DNA from 4 places in the Rhodococcus sp. NPDC057529 genome. Region 1 is predicted to be linked to each of the others. Evidence: riboswitches for the same ligand, from Rfam matches in the RefSeq annotation. Region 1 holds a riboswitch; each other region holds the start of a gene.

Region 1 (4,207 bases):
TCGAATTCGACTTCGTAGACCATCGGCTGGTGATCCGCACGAGCACGGGTGGCACCGGGACGATTGCGCTCGAACCGAAGTCGGTGGCCGATTTCCATGCGGAAACGATGGACACGCTGGCCGAACTGGGCGTCACGACGACCATCCTGGCCAGGCCCAACGAGGTGGTGACGGCCGTCCCGTTCGCGGAGGACACGCAGCACTGCTCGTACGACGGTGAGTCGGTGCACCGGTTCTGGCGGCAGCTCGTGCAGGCGGACCGTGTGCTGCACGAATTCCGTGCCCATTTCATCGGGAAGGTCAGTCCCGTGCACTTCTTCTGGGGTGCGCTCGACCTGGCCTGCACCCGGTTCTCCGGTCGAAGCGCGCCGACTCACCCTGGCGGAGCGCCGAACTGCGGAGACTGGGTGATGGTCGAGGGCTACTCACACGAGCTGAGCAGCTGCGGATTCTGGCCCGGCGGTGGCGTCGAAGGTGCGTTCTACGCGTACGCCTATCCGGAACCGGACGGCTTCGCCGACTACCCGATCGGGCCCGAAGGGGCGTTCTACAGCGCGGAGTTCCGGCAATTCCTGCTGCCGTACGAGACCGTCCGCACCGCGGACGATCCCGACGCGGCTCTGCTGAAGTTCCTGCACAGCACGTACGACGCGGCCGCCGATCGGGGTGGCTGGGACCGGGCCGCTCTGGAGACGGACCCGTCCCGTTGGGACGCCCACCCCATGTGAGTGGCACGGTGTGCTCCGGCACACGGTGCCACTCACATGGTCAGGCAGAGGCGTTCGCCCGCGCGGGCGCGGTGGCCCGGGTGGCACGCTCCGTGAGGAACGCGAACACGAGTCCGAGAACCAGCCACAGCGTGGCCTGCGTCGCGAGGGACGACAGCCGGAACTGCCACAGCAGCACCGCGGGGAAGTCGTCACCCACTTCGTTGATCGTGGGCAGCACCAGATATCCGATGGTCGCCACCACGAGGAACGCGACAACCGGCGCCGCGATCCGCACCGACAGGAACTCCTGTGCGGCGACGGCCTTCGCCGCGAAGACGGACGCCACCACGGCGAGCAGGCCCAGCGCGACCGCGGCAAGCCACAGCCAGGTGCGCTGGTTGATCGTCTCGGGGTCTCCGACTGCGGGCGGGTTGGCGGGGTACTTGAAGAACGGCACCGCCTCGATTGCCAGCCAGCCGAAGGTGGCCAGGGTCAGGCCGAGCAACGGTCCCGACAGCGTCGTCACCCGACGCGCGTAGTTCGCGACGACGGCGAAGATCGCTCCCAGTGCCAGTCCCGCGAGGGACGTGGCGAGGAACAGCCCGAAGCGCTGCCCGTCGCGGCTGACGAGTGCCTCTTCCTCGTCGTGCGAGTGCCCGGCCGGTTCCTCCGCCGCGGTGGCGTCGTGCGAGTGGCCTTCGGGTTCGGCGGCGCTGTGCGATTCTTCGATCGCGATGGCCGCGTCGATGTGCGACTCACCGAGAACGAACGCGACGCCACCGGCCAGGATGCCTGCGATCAGGCCGGCCAGCAGGCCGCGGATGAGGAGTTTCGTGAAGGAATCGGTCAGTGGCATGGCAGACCCAGGAGGTGGCGGCCGTCGTGCATCAATTCATGCATGTACATGCCGCTGCGCGAGATCGCGCCCTGGTCGAATCCCACGAGGTAGAGAGCGAGCATCGCGAACAGAACGATCGCGAAAGAGATGACGGCGAGGCGGGTCGTGTCGACCGACGAGCCGGGTGCGTAGGCGAGTGCCATAGTTCCTCCTGGGATTTCGCGTCCCCTAGGTCCAGGCGATGGCCGCAGTATCTGGCTGTCGAGGTGGTTCCCGTGAGGGACTACTCCGATTTACAGTGGCGCGACCGCTCCGGGATTGCACCGGATTCCTGCCGAACCATCGCATTGTCCTGCGAACTTTTGCACCCGGCGGGCCGTCGTGTCAATCCTCGGCCAGCCCCTGCCGCTCAGCTCTTGTTCGCCGCCGCGACGTCGAGTACGACCTCGAACTCCAGCAGCGACGCACCGGATGCCACCGGCTTCTTCCGCTCACCCGCGTGTGCTTCCCGGGCCGGACCGTCGCGCCACGCCGCGAATGCCTCTTCGCTCTCCCACTGCGTGACGACGAAGTAGCGGTTCTCGCCCTGCACCGGACGCAGGAGCTGGAAGCCGAGGAAGCCGGGAGAGTTCTCCACTGCGTGCGCGCGCGCCGCGAAGCGCTTCTCGAGTTCGGGGCCCGCACCCTCGGGGATTTCGATTGCGTTGATCTTCACCACTGCCATGCGGGCGAGGTTACTCCGCTAGCGTCGGAGTGGTGGCGGGTGAGAGTGCGTTGCACGACGAGGGTGGGGCGGGACAGCCGATTCTGCTGCTGCACGGGTTGATGGGCAGTGCCCGGACGTGGGGACGGCACGTGCCGTGGCTGCGCGAGCACGGCCACGTCTTCACGTTCGACGCCGCAGGCCACGGCAGGCCCGCGCCGTCGCGGTTGACGACGGAAGCGTTCGTCGCGGACCTGTCCACGGCACTCGCGCCCGTCGCCGGGCCGTGGGTGGTGATCGGCCATTCGATGGGCGCCCTGCACGCCTGGTGCCTGGCTGCCGAGCATCCGGAGACGGTGTCGGCGCTCGTCCTCGAAGACATGGCCCCCGACTTCCGCGGCCGCACCGCCGACGACTGGGCGGCGATGATCTCGAACTGGCCGCAACCGTTCGCGACCCGGGAGGATCTGTTCGAGTTCTTCGGTCCGGTTGCCGGACAGTACTTCCTGAATTCGTTCGAGAAGCGCGCCGACGGCTGGTACCTGCACGGCGACGTCGACACGTTCCGCGACATCTCGGCGGAGTGGGGCGACAGGCACTTCTGGGACCAGTGGGCGTCGATCACCGTTCCGGCCCTGCTGATCGAGGGGGAGTTCACCATCACCCCGGACGGCCAGATGCGGACCATGGCGGAGCGGCATCCCGGCGCCGAGTACGTCCGCATCGCGCAGGCCGGGCACCTCGTCCACGACGACCAGCCGGAGCAGTACCGGAAAGTGGTCGAGGAATTCCTCGACGGGCTCGGCTGAGATCCGCCTCGTCCGCTGCGGAGGACATTGTGTGTTCGTTTTTTTCGTTTTATCGTTGAGGTATGGCCGCTCTGATGAACCACACGGTGTTGCCACCGGGCTCCGACGATCGCGAAATTCTCACCGCGTTGAAGTATCTTCTCGCTGGTCAGGACGATGTGACGATCTCGACCCCGGAGGGTTCGGCGCCATTGCCGGACAGTGTCCGGGGTTTGCTCGTCGACGCGGTCACGGCTCTGGACCGGGGGCAGGCGGTGACGGTGGAGCCGCATCGGACGGTGCTGACGACGCAGGAGGCCGCGGAACTGCTGGGTATTACCCGGCCGACGCTGGTGCGGTTGCTGGAGGCCGGGAAGATTCCGTACTCGTCGCCGGGCAGGCATCGGCGGGTGGAGTTGGCGGACGTGCTCGCATTCCGACAACACGAGCGTGCGCGACGCGGTCAGGTGTTCGAGGAGATGGCGCAGGAGGAAACCCCGGACCCCGGCGACGCCGCTGACGGCTTCGTCTCGACCCGCTGATCGAGGGGCAGGACAACCGATGGCTGCCTTTCGGGTGGTTCTCGACGGGTGCGTCCTGCTCCCGCAGGTCCTGAACAACCTGCTGCTGACCCTGGCCGATGCCGAATTGTTCCGGCCGGTGTGGACGCCGGACCTGCTCGACGAGGTGGAGCGCGACCTGGCCGGGGAGAGGTTCGGCAAGTCGCCGGAGCAGGCGGCGCGTCGGGTCCACCAGATGCGCAGGGCGTTCCCGTTCGCGGAGGAGGAGTCACGCGGGTACCGCGAGTTGATCCCCGCGATGACCAACGATCCGAAGGACCGGCACGTCCTGGCCGCGGCGGTACGGTCCGGTGCGGCCTTGATCGTGACCGCCAACCTGACGGACTTCCCGCCGGCGGCACTCGACCCGTACGACGTCGAGGCGATCCACCCCGACGAATTCCTCTGCGATCAGCTCGATCTCGACTCGGAAGCGGTGTTCGAGCGTATACACCTGCTGGTCGCCCGGAATGCGCTCCCGCCGCGCACGGTGGGTGAGTTGCTCGAGTCACTCGACCGGCTGACCCCACGGTTCGTCGACGCGGTCCGGGCGGTGCTGGTCGGCCGGGACGACACCTCGGACCGCGGTGCGGCGCCGGCTGTGTCCG
Region 2 (4,207 bases), on a different contig from region 1:
CGTCGACGGTCGCCTGGCCGCCGCCGACGAGCAGTTCGGTTCCCTCGGGGACGGAGATGGCGCGGAGACCGTCCACGGCCGCACTCTGATCGTCGGTGGTCACTCCCTCGGAGTAGACGGCCTGCACCGCCACCAGTTCGCCGTTGGATGCGACGACGGTGGCGGCGCCGATACCCGGCACCTGGCCGGCGGCCTGGGCCACCGCGGCCCCGTCGGCGGCGGTCGGCGCGGTGCCGACACCGTCGCCCCGGAGGATGAGGGTGGCGCCGTTCCCGGTGGTGGGAAATTCGGTGGTGAGGGTGTCGGTGGCGATACGGGCGGGATCGTTCTCGGGCAGCGCCGTGTACGTGACCTCGCCGAGCGACGCGCTGAGCAGAGGCGCCGCCAGGACCATCAGACCCGCGACGATCCCGACCGCGATGGCGACCGGCCGACGCATCACCCAGGTGACGACGGAGCCCCAGAACTTGCGGGCGCGCACCTCACCGCGTTGCGCCGCATCCTTGCGCCAGCTCAGCGCGTTGATGCGGTGACCGAGGATCGCGAGCAGCGCGGGCACCGCGGTGAGGGACAGCAGCGCCGCACTCGCGACCGCGGCCATCGCACCGAACCCGAGCGACTTGATCACGTCCTGCGGAAACACCAGCATCCCCGAGAACGCGCACACCAGAAGCAGACCGGAGAACAACACGGTGCGACCCGCGGTCAGGACGGTGCGCCGGGTCGCCTCGGCCACGTCGGCGCCGGACTCGAGTTCCTCGCGGAATCGGCCGACGATGAACAGGCCGTAGTCGATCGCGAGCCCCAGGCCGAGCAGGGACGCCACGTTGATCGCGAACGAACTGACGTCGGTGAACAGGGTCAGCAGGCGCAGCGTCGCGAGGGCGCTGAAGATCGAGAGCAGCCCGACGAACACCGGAACGGCGGCGGCGACCAGTCCGCCGAAGATGAAGACCAGCAACACGAGAGTGATCGGCAGCGCGATCGCCTCGGCCAGCACCAGGTCCTGCTGCAGCCGGTTGTTGAACGCCACACCCACCACCGAGTTGCCCGCGAACTCGGTGTCGACGCCCTCCACCTCGAGCTTCGGCAGCAGATCGTTGAACGTGGCGGCGGTGATCCCGGCATCCGGGTCGACGGTGATCGCGGCCGACGCCTTGGTGCCGTCCTCCGACACCATCAGGTGCTTCCTCGTCGCGTCCGCCGTCCAGTACGACGTCACCGAATACGTCGGCACCTCGGCGGCGAACCGGTCGAGACTCGCGGTGACCTGGGGGCCGATGTCACCCAGGGTCTTCCCGTCGGGTGCGGTATAGATGGCGATGATGTCCGGCGTCTGCGGACCCAGATTGTCTTCGACGATTCGCGCCACCTCGGCGGATTCGCTACCGGGGTCGATGAATCCGCCGGAGCTGAGCTTCGCGAACACACCGGTGCCCCACACGCCGCTCACCAGAACGGCGAACACGGCGAGCGTCAGGACCCACCATTTGCGTGAAACAACGGTCGAGGCCCAACGTGTCATGCGTCAACTCCGGGTGGTCGGGGGCGGTCGGCTGCGACTGCCGACTGTAGTGCGGATCGAGGGATTGCCGGTGGGGGTGTGACGCGGGTCCCGGCAAATCGTGCATACTCGGTGGTGCACTTGCAGTCACACGCACGGGGGAAGCCGGTCCGAATCCGGCGCTGACCCGCAACGGTAGGCCACCAGAGCATTTCGGTGGCGAGCCCGATTACCCGGCGTGTGGTGTGCGACATCCTTTTCGTCGTGGTCTACGAAGCGGAGTCCCGCAGGCGCGCCTGTACGTGGGCGTCTGCCGGCTTCTCATTCGTGGCTCTGAGCCGCAATGAGGTTTACATGTACGGTCAGTTGTTCAGAAGTACCGGTCTGGTCACCCTCGCCGTGGCCGCGCTGGTGGTCGCCGGGTGTTCGCGCGGGGAGTCCGTGGGGCAGACCGCTTCCGCCGAATCCTTCGCCGAACCGGTGTCCGTCACCAACTGCGATCGCACGGAGACGTTCGACGCCCCGCCGCAGCGCATCGTCAGCATGAACGATCACGTCACCGAGGTGCTGATCGAAATGGGGGCCGCTGATCGCATCGTCGGCACGGGGTACGGCGACGCGACCCCGCTGCCGGAGTTCGCGGAGGCCTTCGCGAAGATCCCGAAACTCGCGAAGGAATACCCGACCCGGGAACAGATCCTGGACCTCGACCCCGACCTGGTGGTCGGCGGCATGCGCAGCGCGTTCGACGAGAAGGAGGGGCGCTCGCGCGAATCCCTCGGCGAACAGGGCATTCCGACGTTCCTGTTCTCCGAGTACTGCGGGCAGGGTTTTCCCGACATCGGGCTGCTGCGCAGCGATTACACGCAGCTCGGTGAGATCCTCGGCGTCCCGGACGAGGCGCGCGCCGTCACCGACCGGGTGACGTCCGGGTTGCAGGCCGTGCGGGACGAGATCGCAGGCACCACCCCGGTTCCGACGTTCTTCTACGATTCCGGCGAGGACGTCCCTCTGACGATCGGCGGTGTGGGAGTCGGCCAGCTCATCGCGGACCACGCGGGTGCGGTCAACCTCTTCGCCGAGGGGCAGAAGCCGTATTCGAAGTCCACGTGGGAGATCATCGGTGAACGCGCCCCGGAGGCGATCGTCGTCCTCGACTACGGCACGACGAGTGCGCAGGCGAAGATCGACTTCCTGACGTCGCACCCGATCATGTCGACGACGCCCGCCGTGAAGGCCGGCCGTATCGTGGTGGTGCCGCTCGACGACTTCTTCGAGAGCCCGCGGCTGGTGCGGTCGGTGGAGACGATCGCGCGGGCGCTGCATCCGGACGCCGTCGGCGCCCGATGACGGTCACCGCCGAACGCGCGGCGCCACCTGCGTCGCCCACACACCCGGCCCGGACCCGCGTCGGTTTCACGGGCCTGATGACGCTGCTCGCCCTGGCGACGCTGTGCGTCGTCGCGCTCGCGGTGTCGTTCGGTTCCGTCCGCATCCCCGTCGGCGACGTCTGGGCGATCGTCGCGCACCGGGTGGCCCCGGGGGCGTTCGAGCCCTGGTGGTCGCAGGCCCGGGAATCGATCGTGCTCGACTCCCGGCTGCCGCGGGCGCTCACCGCGGCGGCAGTCGGTGCCGCGCTCGCCCTCGCGGGCGCTGTGGCGCAGGCGGTGACCCGCAATCCGCTGGCCGATCCCTACCTGCTCGGCGTGTCCTCGGGGGCGGGTTTCGGCGTGGTGGTGGTGACGGTGCTCGGGCTCGGGGTGGGCGCGCTCGGCGTGTTCACCGTCCCCGTCGCGGCGTTCCTGGGCGCGATGGTGCCGCTGTTCCTGTCGCTGGCGATCGGCGGCCGCTATCCGCAGCCGACGGCCGTCATCCTCGTGGGTGTCGCGTCGGCGCAGGTGTTCTCCGCTCTCATCACGTTCTCGATACTGGTCGTCGCCGACGAGCACCAACTGAGTTCGGTGATGCACTGGCTGGCGGGCGGTTTCGGCGACTCACGCTGGTCGACGGCGATCGTCCCGGCCGTCGCACTCGCGACGGTCGGGGCGGCGATGATGCTGAGTGCGAGCCGTATCGACCTGCTGCAGGCGGGAGACGACGGCGCCGCCGCCCTGGGGATGAACGTGCGGCGCTTCCGCGTCGTGCAGTTGCTCGGGGTGTCGATGCTGGCCGGAGCGGCCGTGTCCGTCGCGGGCGGCATCGGCTTCATCGGCCTGCTCGTGCCGCATCTGGCCGGGTACGTCGTGGGGGCCCGCGCGGTCAGGCTGCTGCCGGTCGCCGCGTTCCTCGGCGCGATCGCGATGGTCGCGGCGGACACGGCCGCGCGGTCGGTCGCGCGGAGCATCGAGGTCCCCGTCGGCGTCGTCACCGCCCTCGTGGGAGCACCGATCTTCGTGTGGATGCTGTACCGGCAGTACGGGAGGGCAGAGCGGTGACCGCGCTGAGTCTGCACCGGGTCCGCGCCGAACTCGGATCGCGGGAAGTGCTGCACGGCATCGACCTCGCCGTGCGTCCCGGTGAGGTGCTGGCGCTGGTCGGGCCCAACGGTTCCGGGAAGACCACGGCGCTGCGCTGCTGCTATCGAGCGCTCACCCCGACCGCGGGCGCCGTCGTCGTCGACGGAACGGACAGCGCCGACCTGGGCAGGCGAGAACTCGCCCGGACGATCGGCGCGAGCACCCAGGAACCGAGAGTGTCCGCGGG
Region 3 (4,207 bases), on a different contig from region 1:
ACGGGCCGCGTTCCGGGCCGGACTCGCCTCGGGGACGATTCAACGGCTGCCCGGTGCGATCAACCCGCTGACCGCGAAACTGATCCAGCAGATCGGGTTCGAGGGCGCCTACGTCTCCGGCGGCGCGTTCTCCGCCGCCCTCGGCCTGCCCGACATCGGCCTGACCACCCTCACCGAGGTCGCTGCGCACAGCGCGCAGATCGCCCACATCACCGACCTGCCCGTCCTCGTCGACGCCGACACCGGATTCGGCGAACCGATGTCCGCGGCCCGCACCGTCACCGTGTTCGAGGACGCCGGGATCGCCGGATTGCACCTCGAGGATCAGGTCAACCCGAAACGGTGCGGGCACCTCGACGGCAAGGCCATCGTGCCCACCGAGGAGATGATCCGCCGGCTGCGGGCCGCGGTCACCGCGCGGCGGGACCCGGACTTCGTGATCTGCGCCCGCACCGACGCCGCCGGGATCGGTGACATGTCCGCCTCCGGCAGGGTCGGCATCGACGCGGCGATCGAGCGGGCCGAGGCGTACGCCGACGCCGGCGCCGACCTCATCTTCACCGAGGCCCTGCACACCGAGGAAGAATTCGCGAAGTTCCGGGCCGCGGTGGACATTCCGTTGCTGGCGAACATGACCGAATTCGGCAAATCCGAGTTGATCCCGGCGCAAACGCTGCAAGACATCGGCTACAACGCGGTGATCTATCCGGTCACCACCTTGCGGTTGGCGATGGGCGCCATCGAGGCCGGGCTACGTGAAATCCACGACAAGGGCACCCAGGAGGGGCTGCTCGGCCGGATGCAGACCCGGTCGCGCCTGTACGAGGTGCTCGAGTACGAGCGGTACAACGAGTTCGATTCCGGCGTCTTCAACTTCACACTCACGGGGAGCCAGTGATGACCGAAACCGCGATACCCACCATCTACAAGGGGCTGGCCGGTGTCGTCGTCGACACCACCGCCATCTCGAAGGTGGTGCCGGAGACCAATTCGCTGACCTACCGCGGCTACGCGGTGCAGGATCTGGCGGCGCATTGCAGCTTCGAGCAGGTCGCGTATCTGCTGTGGAACGGGGAACTGCCCACCGACGCGCAGCTGGCCCTGTTCACCCAGCGTGAGCGGGCCGCCCGCCGGGCCGACCGGTCGCTGCTGTCGCTGGTGACGAAGCTGCCGGAGAACTGCCACCCGATGGATGTGGTGCGCACCGCGATCAGCTACCTCGGCGCCGAGGACCCGGAAGAGGACGACAACACCCCTGGCGCCAACCGGGCCAAGGCGTTGCGGATGATGGCGGTGCTGCCGACCATCGTGGCCGCCGACCACCGTCGCCGCCGCGGCCTCGACCCGATCGCCCCGCACAGCCATCTGGGTTTCGCGGAGAATTTCCTGCACATGTGCTTCGGGGAGGTGCCGGCCCCGGAGTTGGTGACGGCGTTCGAGGTGTCGCTGATCCTCTACGCCGAGCACTCCTTCAACGCGTCCACGTTCGCCGCCCGGGTGGTGACGTCGACGCTCTCCGACATCTACAGCGCCGTCACCGCCGCCATCGGGGCGCTGAAGGGGCCACTGCACGGCGGCGCCAACGAGGCCGTCATGCATCACATGCTCGAGATCGGCGACCCCGCCCTCGCCGAGCAGTGGCTGCTCGGCAAGCTCGCCGCCAAAGACAAGGTGATGGGCTTCGGGCACCGCGTCTACAAGAACGGCGACTCCCGCGTTCCCACCATGAAGCAGGCCTTCCTCGACGTCGCCGCCCGCACCGACGGCGACAGGTGGGTGCAGATGTACGAAATCCTCGAGAAGACGATGAACGAGGCCACCGGCATCAAACCGAACCTCGACTTCCCCACGGGCCCCGCCTACTACCTGATGGGCTTCGACATCGAGGTGTTCACCCCGATCTTCGTGATGAGCCGCATCACCGGGTGGGCCGCCCACATCATCGAGCAGGGCCACTCGAACGCGCTGATCCGCCCACTGTCCGAGTACACCGGCGTCGCGCAGCGTGCCCTGATGCGCTTCGCGCCCGTGAGTACTTGTTAACCGCCGGCGGTTAACAAGTACTCACAGGGGCTATGGTGTCCGGGGCCGTCCGTACGGCCACGATCGGCGAGGGAACCCGGTGCGAATCCGGGACTGACGCGCAACGGTAACGGCCCCCGGGCCGGAGTCCGACTACTCACCGATCGAGTTGTGACGATCCTCGGCTCCGCGACTGGGCCCTGATGAAGGAGTTCGCTCTTCATGCGCACGTCTTGGCGGCACCTCGCTGCTCTCACCGCCGTCTCGGCCGTCCTGGTCTCGGCATGCTCGTCGTCCTCGTACGAACCGGCGCCCGGCAAGGCCTCGGAGTCCTCCGCCTACCCGATGACCCTGGAGAACTGCGGACACAGCGTCACCGTCGACGCACCACCGCAACGAGCGGTGTCGCTCAATCAGGGCTCGACCGAGATCCTGCTCTCCCTCGGCCTTGCGGACCGGATGGTCGGCACCGCCACCTGGACCGATCCCGTCCGCGACAACCTGGCCGCCGACAACGCGAAGGTTCCGCGGCTCGCCGACAACAAGCCGTCGTTCGAGGTGGTCCTCGACACCGAACCCGACTTCGTGTCGGCCTCGTTCGGCGGCACCCTCGGACCGGGCGGTGTCGCCGACCGGAATCAGTTCGACCAGTTGGGCGTTCCCAGCTACCTCTCGCCCACCGACTGCCAGGGCAAGACCGACGAGAGCGTCAACGCGGACGGGGCACGCACCGAACCACTGCGCATCGACACCGTCTACCAGGAGATCCGCGAACTCGCCGCCATCTTCGACGTCCGTGACCGCGGCGAGCAGTTCGTCGCGGAACTGCAGCAGCGGTTCGACGCCGCGTCGAGGGCGGTCGAGGCCTCCGGGGTATCGCTCGCGTACTGGTTCGCCGACACCAGCACCCCGTACATGGCGGGGTGCTGCGGATCCTCCGGCATCATCACCAACTCCGTCGGCGCCGAGAACATCTTCGCCGACACGACCAACGAATGGCCGCAAGTGAGCTGGGAGAGTGTCCTCGACCGCGACCCGACCGCTCTGGTCCTCGCGGACCTGAGTCGCCGCAGCATCGACGGCGACGCTCTCGACAGCAAGATCGCGTTCCTCGAATCGAATCCGGTCACCCAGCGGCTCACCGCCGTCCGCGACAAGAAGTACATCGTCGTCAACGGCGCCGACCTGAACCCGTCGATCCGCACCATCGACGGCGTCGAGAAGACGGCGGCCGCGCTGAAGCAGTGGGGACTGGCGAACTGACCGTGGTGGCCACACGGTTCGACTCCCGGCCGCTGCTCGGGGCATGCCTGCTCGGCGGGCTCGCCGTGCTGGCGGCGTCGATCGCCGTCGTCATCACGATCGGACCCGCCAGCCTGTCCGTCGGCGACGTCTACGCGGTCGTGTTCGAGCGCCTCGGATTCGGGAACGCCGACATCAGCCGCATCAAAGAGGGCATCGTCTGGGAACTGAGACTGCCCCGCACCCTCCTCGCCGCCGTCTGCGGCGCGGGACTCGCGCTGTGCGGGGCGATCATGCAGTCGCTGCTGCGCAATCCGCTCGCCGACCCGTTCGTGCTCGGTATCTCGTCGGGGGCGTCCACCGGGGCGGTGCTCGTCGCGGTCCTCGGTCTCGGCGCCGGGGCGGTGTCGCTGTCGGCGGGAGCGTTCGCGGGCGCGGTGATCTCGTTCGCCCTGGTGATGCTGCTCGCTGCCGGCGCGGGCGGCGGCACATCCCGGGTGGTGCTCGCGGGAGTGGCCGGGACGCAGCTGTTCTCCGCGTTGACGTCGTTCATCGTGATCTCCTCCGCGGACGCCGAACAGACCCGCGGGGTGCTGTTCTGGCTGCTCGGCTCGCTCTCCGGTGCCGATTGGGCCGACGTCACCCTGTGCGGGGCAATCACTCTCGTGGGACTGCTGGTGTGCCTGACCCAGTCGTCCGCGCTGGACGCGTTCACGTTCGGAAACACCGCGGCCGCCGCACTCGGGGTGTCTGTGCGATGGATCCGGATCCTCCTGCTGACCATCACCGCACTCGTCACCGCCGCCCTGGTGAGCGCCGCAGGCGCGATCGGGTTCGTCGGACTGGTCCTTCCGCACGCCGCACGGTTCCTCGTCGGACCCCGGCACAGCCGGCTGCTCCCCACCACCGCCGTGGTCGGCGCCATCTTCATGGTGTGGGTGGA
Region 4 (4,207 bases), on a different contig from region 1:
ACGCCTGCCGCACCGCCGGGTAGGTGCGTCCGAGTTTCAGGATGGCGGCGGCGTCGGTCTCCCGCAGACGCCGCGTCAGCTCGGCGCGCGGCAGGGTGCCGGGCAGGACCGTGAGGATTTCCTCGCCCTCGACGAGCGGCATCGCCAGCGCGGCCGAGGCGGCGCTGATCGACGTCACGCCGGGAATCACCTCCGCTTCGAAGCGCTGCGCCAGCCTCTTGTGCATGTGCATGTAGGAGCTGTAGAAGAGCGGGTCGCCCGCCGCGAGGAGCGCCACCGAACGGCCGGCCTCGAGGTGCGCGGCGAGCCGCTGCGACGCTTCCTCGTAGAACTCGTCCATCGCCCCCTGGTATCCGCCCGGGTGATCGACGGTCTCGGTGGTGACCGGGTAGACGAGGTGCTCCTCGATCTGGCCCTCGCGCAGGTACGGCGCCGCGACCGCACGGGAGATGCTCTTGCCGTGCCTGGCGCTGTGGAACGCCACCACGTCGGCCTCGGCGATGACCCGCGCAGCCTTGACCGTCACCAGTTCCGGGTCGCCCGGTCCGATGCCGACGCCCCACAGCTTGCCGCTCGACCGCTCCTCGGAACTCATTCGACTTCGCTCGCAATCGCATTCAGCGCCGCAGCCGTGATGGCACTACCACCGCGGCGGCCGCGGACCACCAGATAGTCGAGTCCGCTCGGGTGCTCGATCAACGCTTCCTTCGACTCCGCCGCACCGATGAATCCGACCGGGCCGCCCACGATCGCGGCGGGCCGGGGCGCACCGGATTCGATCATGTCCAACAGGTAGAACAGGGCCGTGGGGGCGTTGCCGATCGCGACGACGGCGCCCTCCAGTTTGCTGCCCCACAATTCGAGCGCCGCCGCCGAGCGGGTGTTCCCGATCTGCTCCGCCAGCACCGGAACCCGGGGGTCGCGCAGGGTGCAGATCACCTCGTTGTCCGCCGGGAGACGCTTGCGGGTCACGCCGGCAGCGACCATCTGCGCGTCGCACAGGATGGGGGCGCCGTCCGCCAGCGCCGCGCGGGCGGCCTTCACGACACCGGGGGTGAACGCGACGTCGTCCACGAGATCGACCTGACCGCTCGCGTGGATCATGCGGACCACGGCCTGTGAGACGTCCTCGGGAAAGGCACTGAGATCCGCCTCGGCGCGGATCGTCGCGAAGGACTGGCGGTAGATCTCCGCGCCGTCTCGGATGTACTCGATCATCCGCTCACGATAGAGGCTGCGGGTTCACCGCTCCTCCACCCGGTAACCCGTCTCGGTGGCGACGACGTCGGCGACGTCGCCCTTGGGGCGGCCGCAGCACCGCTCGCAGCCCGACCAGTGCTGTCGGCCCTCCACCGGGAGTTCGCCGTTCGCGACGGCGCCCCGGGCATCGGTCCGCACATCGGCGAGCGCCTTCTCGCACCCGGGTTGCCCGGTGCAGGCGCTGACGTTCAGCCACGGGGAGTTCTCGTCGAAGATCAGGCCCATCGGGGCGAGGACCCGGACCACCTGCTCGGCGGACCACTCGTCCAGATCGCACAGGAGCACCGTTTTCCACGGCGTGACGATCACCGGCTTCTCGACGGCGGCGAGGAATTCCGCCAGCCGGGCCTCGAGCACCCCGAACGCGAGACCGCCGCCGAGGGTCACGTTGCCGTCCGGCTGGTCGAGCCACCCGATCGGCGGCCGGTGCTCGTCGAACCCGGGCACCGGGTCGGCGGTCGGTGCGAGCGTCAACGCCGACAGGGTCCGCTCGACTCCGTTCGCGATCTCCGACAACCGCCAGTGCCGATCGCGCAGCTCCAGGAAGACGCGGGCGGCGCTCAGGAGCACCGACACCGCGTCCGCCGTCGGGATCCGGACGCCGCTGTCGCGACCGGCGAGGATCAGCGCGACCTCCGACCCACCGACCGCGTGGACCCCGAAGTCGCCGCCGAGCGCCGAGACGTCGCCCCGGCCGTCGTCGAGGGTGAACAGGGTGCGGCCCGGCAGGTCCGCCAACGCGGAGTCGGCGCACAACGTCCGGTCCAGCACGCCGACCAGATCACGCAGGTCCGTGAGACCACCGATCCGGCCGGTCAGCGGCGAGACGAGGATGTTCCGGACCCGCTCGTGCGTTTCCGACGGCAGCAGGCCCGCGCCGGCGAGGCGGCGGGCGAACTCCAGCGGGTCGCGGACCGCCCGCAGTTGCGCATTGCCGCGGGAGGTCAGTTCGATCTCGCCGTTCCCGAGGTCGCGAGCCGACTCCGCGAGGGTCTGCAACTGGGAGGACGTCAGCACGCCACCGGGGAGGCGCACCCGGGCGAGCGCACCGTCGGCCGCCTGGTGGACCTGCAACGCGCCGGGGCATGCATCGGGGCGGGAACGGGAGTCGACCATGGTCCCAGGTTACGTCCGGCCCCGGGTAGCATCACCAGCACTTGCGACAGCAGGAGAGGAAGCCGGTGCGAATCCGGCGCGGTCGCGCCACTGTGAGCTCGCCGAAACCGGTGGGCGAGCCAGACCCTCACCTGCCGTCCTCCGACCTCCGGTTCCGCACAGAACCACCGCCACGGGGCGCGACACCCCCAGGAAGGCTCCACACGTGATCCTGCTGCTCTCCACCTCCGACACCGACCTGCTCAGCGCCCGCGCCAGCGGGGCGGACTACCGCTGGGCCAACCCGGCACGGCTGCTGGTCGAGGAGGATCTGCCGGGACTGCTCGACGGCGCCGACCTGGTCGTGGTGCGCATCCTCGGCGGCCGCCGGGCGTGGGAAGAGGGCCTCGACGCGGTCCTGGCCGGCGGGCTTCCGGTGGTGGTCCTCGGCGGCGAGCACGCCCCCGACGCGGAGCTCATGGAGTGCTCGACCGTCCCGGCCGGGGTCTCGGCGGAGGCACACAACTATCTCGCCGAGGGCGGCGCCGACAACCTCGCCCAACTGCACCACTTCCTGTCCGACACCGTGCTGCTGACCGGTCACGGTTTCGAGGCGCCGGTACACCTGCCGAGCTGGGGGGTCGCGCCGTTCGCCCCCGACGCCGACCCGGACCGCCCCACCATCGCCGTTCTCTACTACCGCGCCCAGCACCTGGCCGGCAACACCCGCTACATCGAGGCGCTGTGCGACGCCGTCGTGGCGGCAGGTGGCAGCCCGCTGCCGATCTTCTGCGCGTCGCTGCGCACGGCCGAACCGGAGTTGCTGCAGACGCTGCGCCGCGCGGACGCGATGGTGGTCACCGTGCTCGCCGCCGGCGGCACCAAGCCGGCCGGAGTCTCGGCCGGCGGCGACGACGAGGCATGGGACGTCGCCGCGCTGGCCGCGCTGGACGTGCCGATCCTGCAGGGGCTGTGCCTGACCAGCAGCCGGGAGTCGTGGGAGTCCAACGACGACGGACTGTCCCCGCTCGACGTCGCCACCCAGGTCGCGGTCCCCGAGTTCGACGGCCGGCTGATCACGGTGCCGTTCTCGTTCAAGGAGATCGACGCCGACGGCCTGTCCACCTACGTTCCCGACGCCGAGCGCGCCTCCCGGGTGGCGGGCATCGCCGTCCGGCACGCCCGGCTCCGGCACATCCCCGCACCCGAGCGCCGGATCGCCCTGATGCTGTCGGCGTACCCGACGAAACACGCCCGCATCGGCAACGCCGTCGGTCTCGACACCCCGGCCAGCGCGATCCGGTTGCTCACCGAGATGCGGGCCGCCGGCTACGACCTGGGACCCGCGGACGGACCGGATTCCGTGCCCGGCCTCGCCGCCCGCGACGGCGACGCGCTGATCCACGCCCTCATCGCCGCCGGCGGCCAGGACCCGGACTGGCTGACCGCCGAGCAACTGGAGGGCAACCCGATCCGGATCTCCGCGGCCCGCTACCGCGAATGGTTCTCGGCGCTGCCCGCGGAACTGCGCGAGGGTGTCGAGGAGCACTGGGGACCCGCGCCGGGCGAACTGTACGTCGACCGGTCGCAGGACCCTGCCGGTGAAATCGTCATCGCCGCAATGCAGTTCGGAAACCTCGTGCTGATGGTGCAGCCGCCCCGCGGATTCGGGGAGAAGCCGGTCGCGATCTACCACGACCCGGACCTGCCGCCGAGCCACCACTACCTCGCCGCGTACCGGTGGATCGCGGCGGACGCCGCGGCGGGTGGTTTCGGCGCCGACGCCGTCGTCCATCTCGGCAAGCACGGAAACCTCGAATGGCTGCCCGGAAAGACACTCGGCATGTCGGCT

The links. A riboswitch is a leader RNA that binds a small molecule or an ion and turns the genes downstream of it on or off. The one in region 1 is predicted to bind cobalamin.
Region 2: it holds a riboswitch for cobalamin, as region 1 does, so the genes downstream of both, ACFU5V_RS21645 (ABC transporter substrate-binding protein) here and ACFU5V_RS00330 (CbtB domain-containing protein) in region 1, are expected to answer to the same signal.
Region 3: it holds a riboswitch for cobalamin, as region 1 does, so the genes downstream of both, ACFU5V_RS24010 (ABC transporter substrate-binding protein) here and ACFU5V_RS00330 (CbtB domain-containing protein) in region 1, are expected to answer to the same signal.
Region 4: it holds a riboswitch for cobalamin, as region 1 does, so the genes downstream of both, cobN (cobaltochelatase subunit CobN) here and ACFU5V_RS00330 (CbtB domain-containing protein) in region 1, are expected to answer to the same signal.

Annotation. Positions count from the first base shown of each region.
Region 1 is NZ_JBHVEY010000001.1:61,730-65,936, forward strand. Features, by position in the region: gene ACFU5V_RS00320 (DUF5996 family protein) at 1-728, shown strand, start outside; gene ACFU5V_RS00325 (CbtA family protein) at 769-1,566, opposite strand; gene ACFU5V_RS00330 (CbtB domain-containing protein) at 1,557-1,751, opposite strand; cobalamin riboswitch at 1,774-1,907, opposite strand; gene ACFU5V_RS00335 (antibiotic biosynthesis monooxygenase) at 1,958-2,272, opposite strand; gene ACFU5V_RS00340 (alpha/beta fold hydrolase) at 2,305-3,060, shown strand; gene ACFU5V_RS00345 (helix-turn-helix domain-containing protein) at 3,123-3,581, shown strand; gene ACFU5V_RS00350 (PIN domain-containing protein) at 3,601-4,207, shown strand, end outside.
Region 2 is NZ_JBHVEY010000010.1:250,925-255,131, forward strand. Features, by position in the region: gene ACFU5V_RS21640 (MMPL family transporter) at 1-1,525, opposite strand, end outside; cobalamin riboswitch at 1,618-1,760, shown strand; gene ACFU5V_RS21645 (ABC transporter substrate-binding protein) at 1,859-2,854, shown strand; gene ACFU5V_RS21650 (FecCD family ABC transporter permease) at 2,851-3,939, shown strand; gene ACFU5V_RS21655 (ABC transporter ATP-binding protein) at 3,936-4,207, shown strand, end outside.
Region 3 is NZ_JBHVEY010000012.1:108,745-112,951, forward strand. Features, by position in the region: gene prpB (methylisocitrate lyase) at 1-898, shown strand, start outside; gene ACFU5V_RS24005 (bifunctional 2-methylcitrate synthase/citrate synthase) at 898-2,043, shown strand; cobalamin riboswitch at 2,072-2,202, shown strand; gene ACFU5V_RS24010 (ABC transporter substrate-binding protein) at 2,245-3,285, shown strand; gene ACFU5V_RS24015 (FecCD family ABC transporter permease) at 3,318-4,207, shown strand, end outside.
Region 4 is NZ_JBHVEY010000005.1:395,900-400,106, reverse strand. Features, by position in the region: gene ACFU5V_RS12610 (precorrin-2 C(20)-methyltransferase) at 1-595, opposite strand, end outside; gene ACFU5V_RS12605 (precorrin-8X methylmutase) at 592-1,218, opposite strand; gene cobG (precorrin-3B synthase) at 1,243-2,376, opposite strand; cobalamin riboswitch at 2,383-2,526, shown strand; gene cobN (cobaltochelatase subunit CobN) at 2,582-4,207, shown strand, end outside.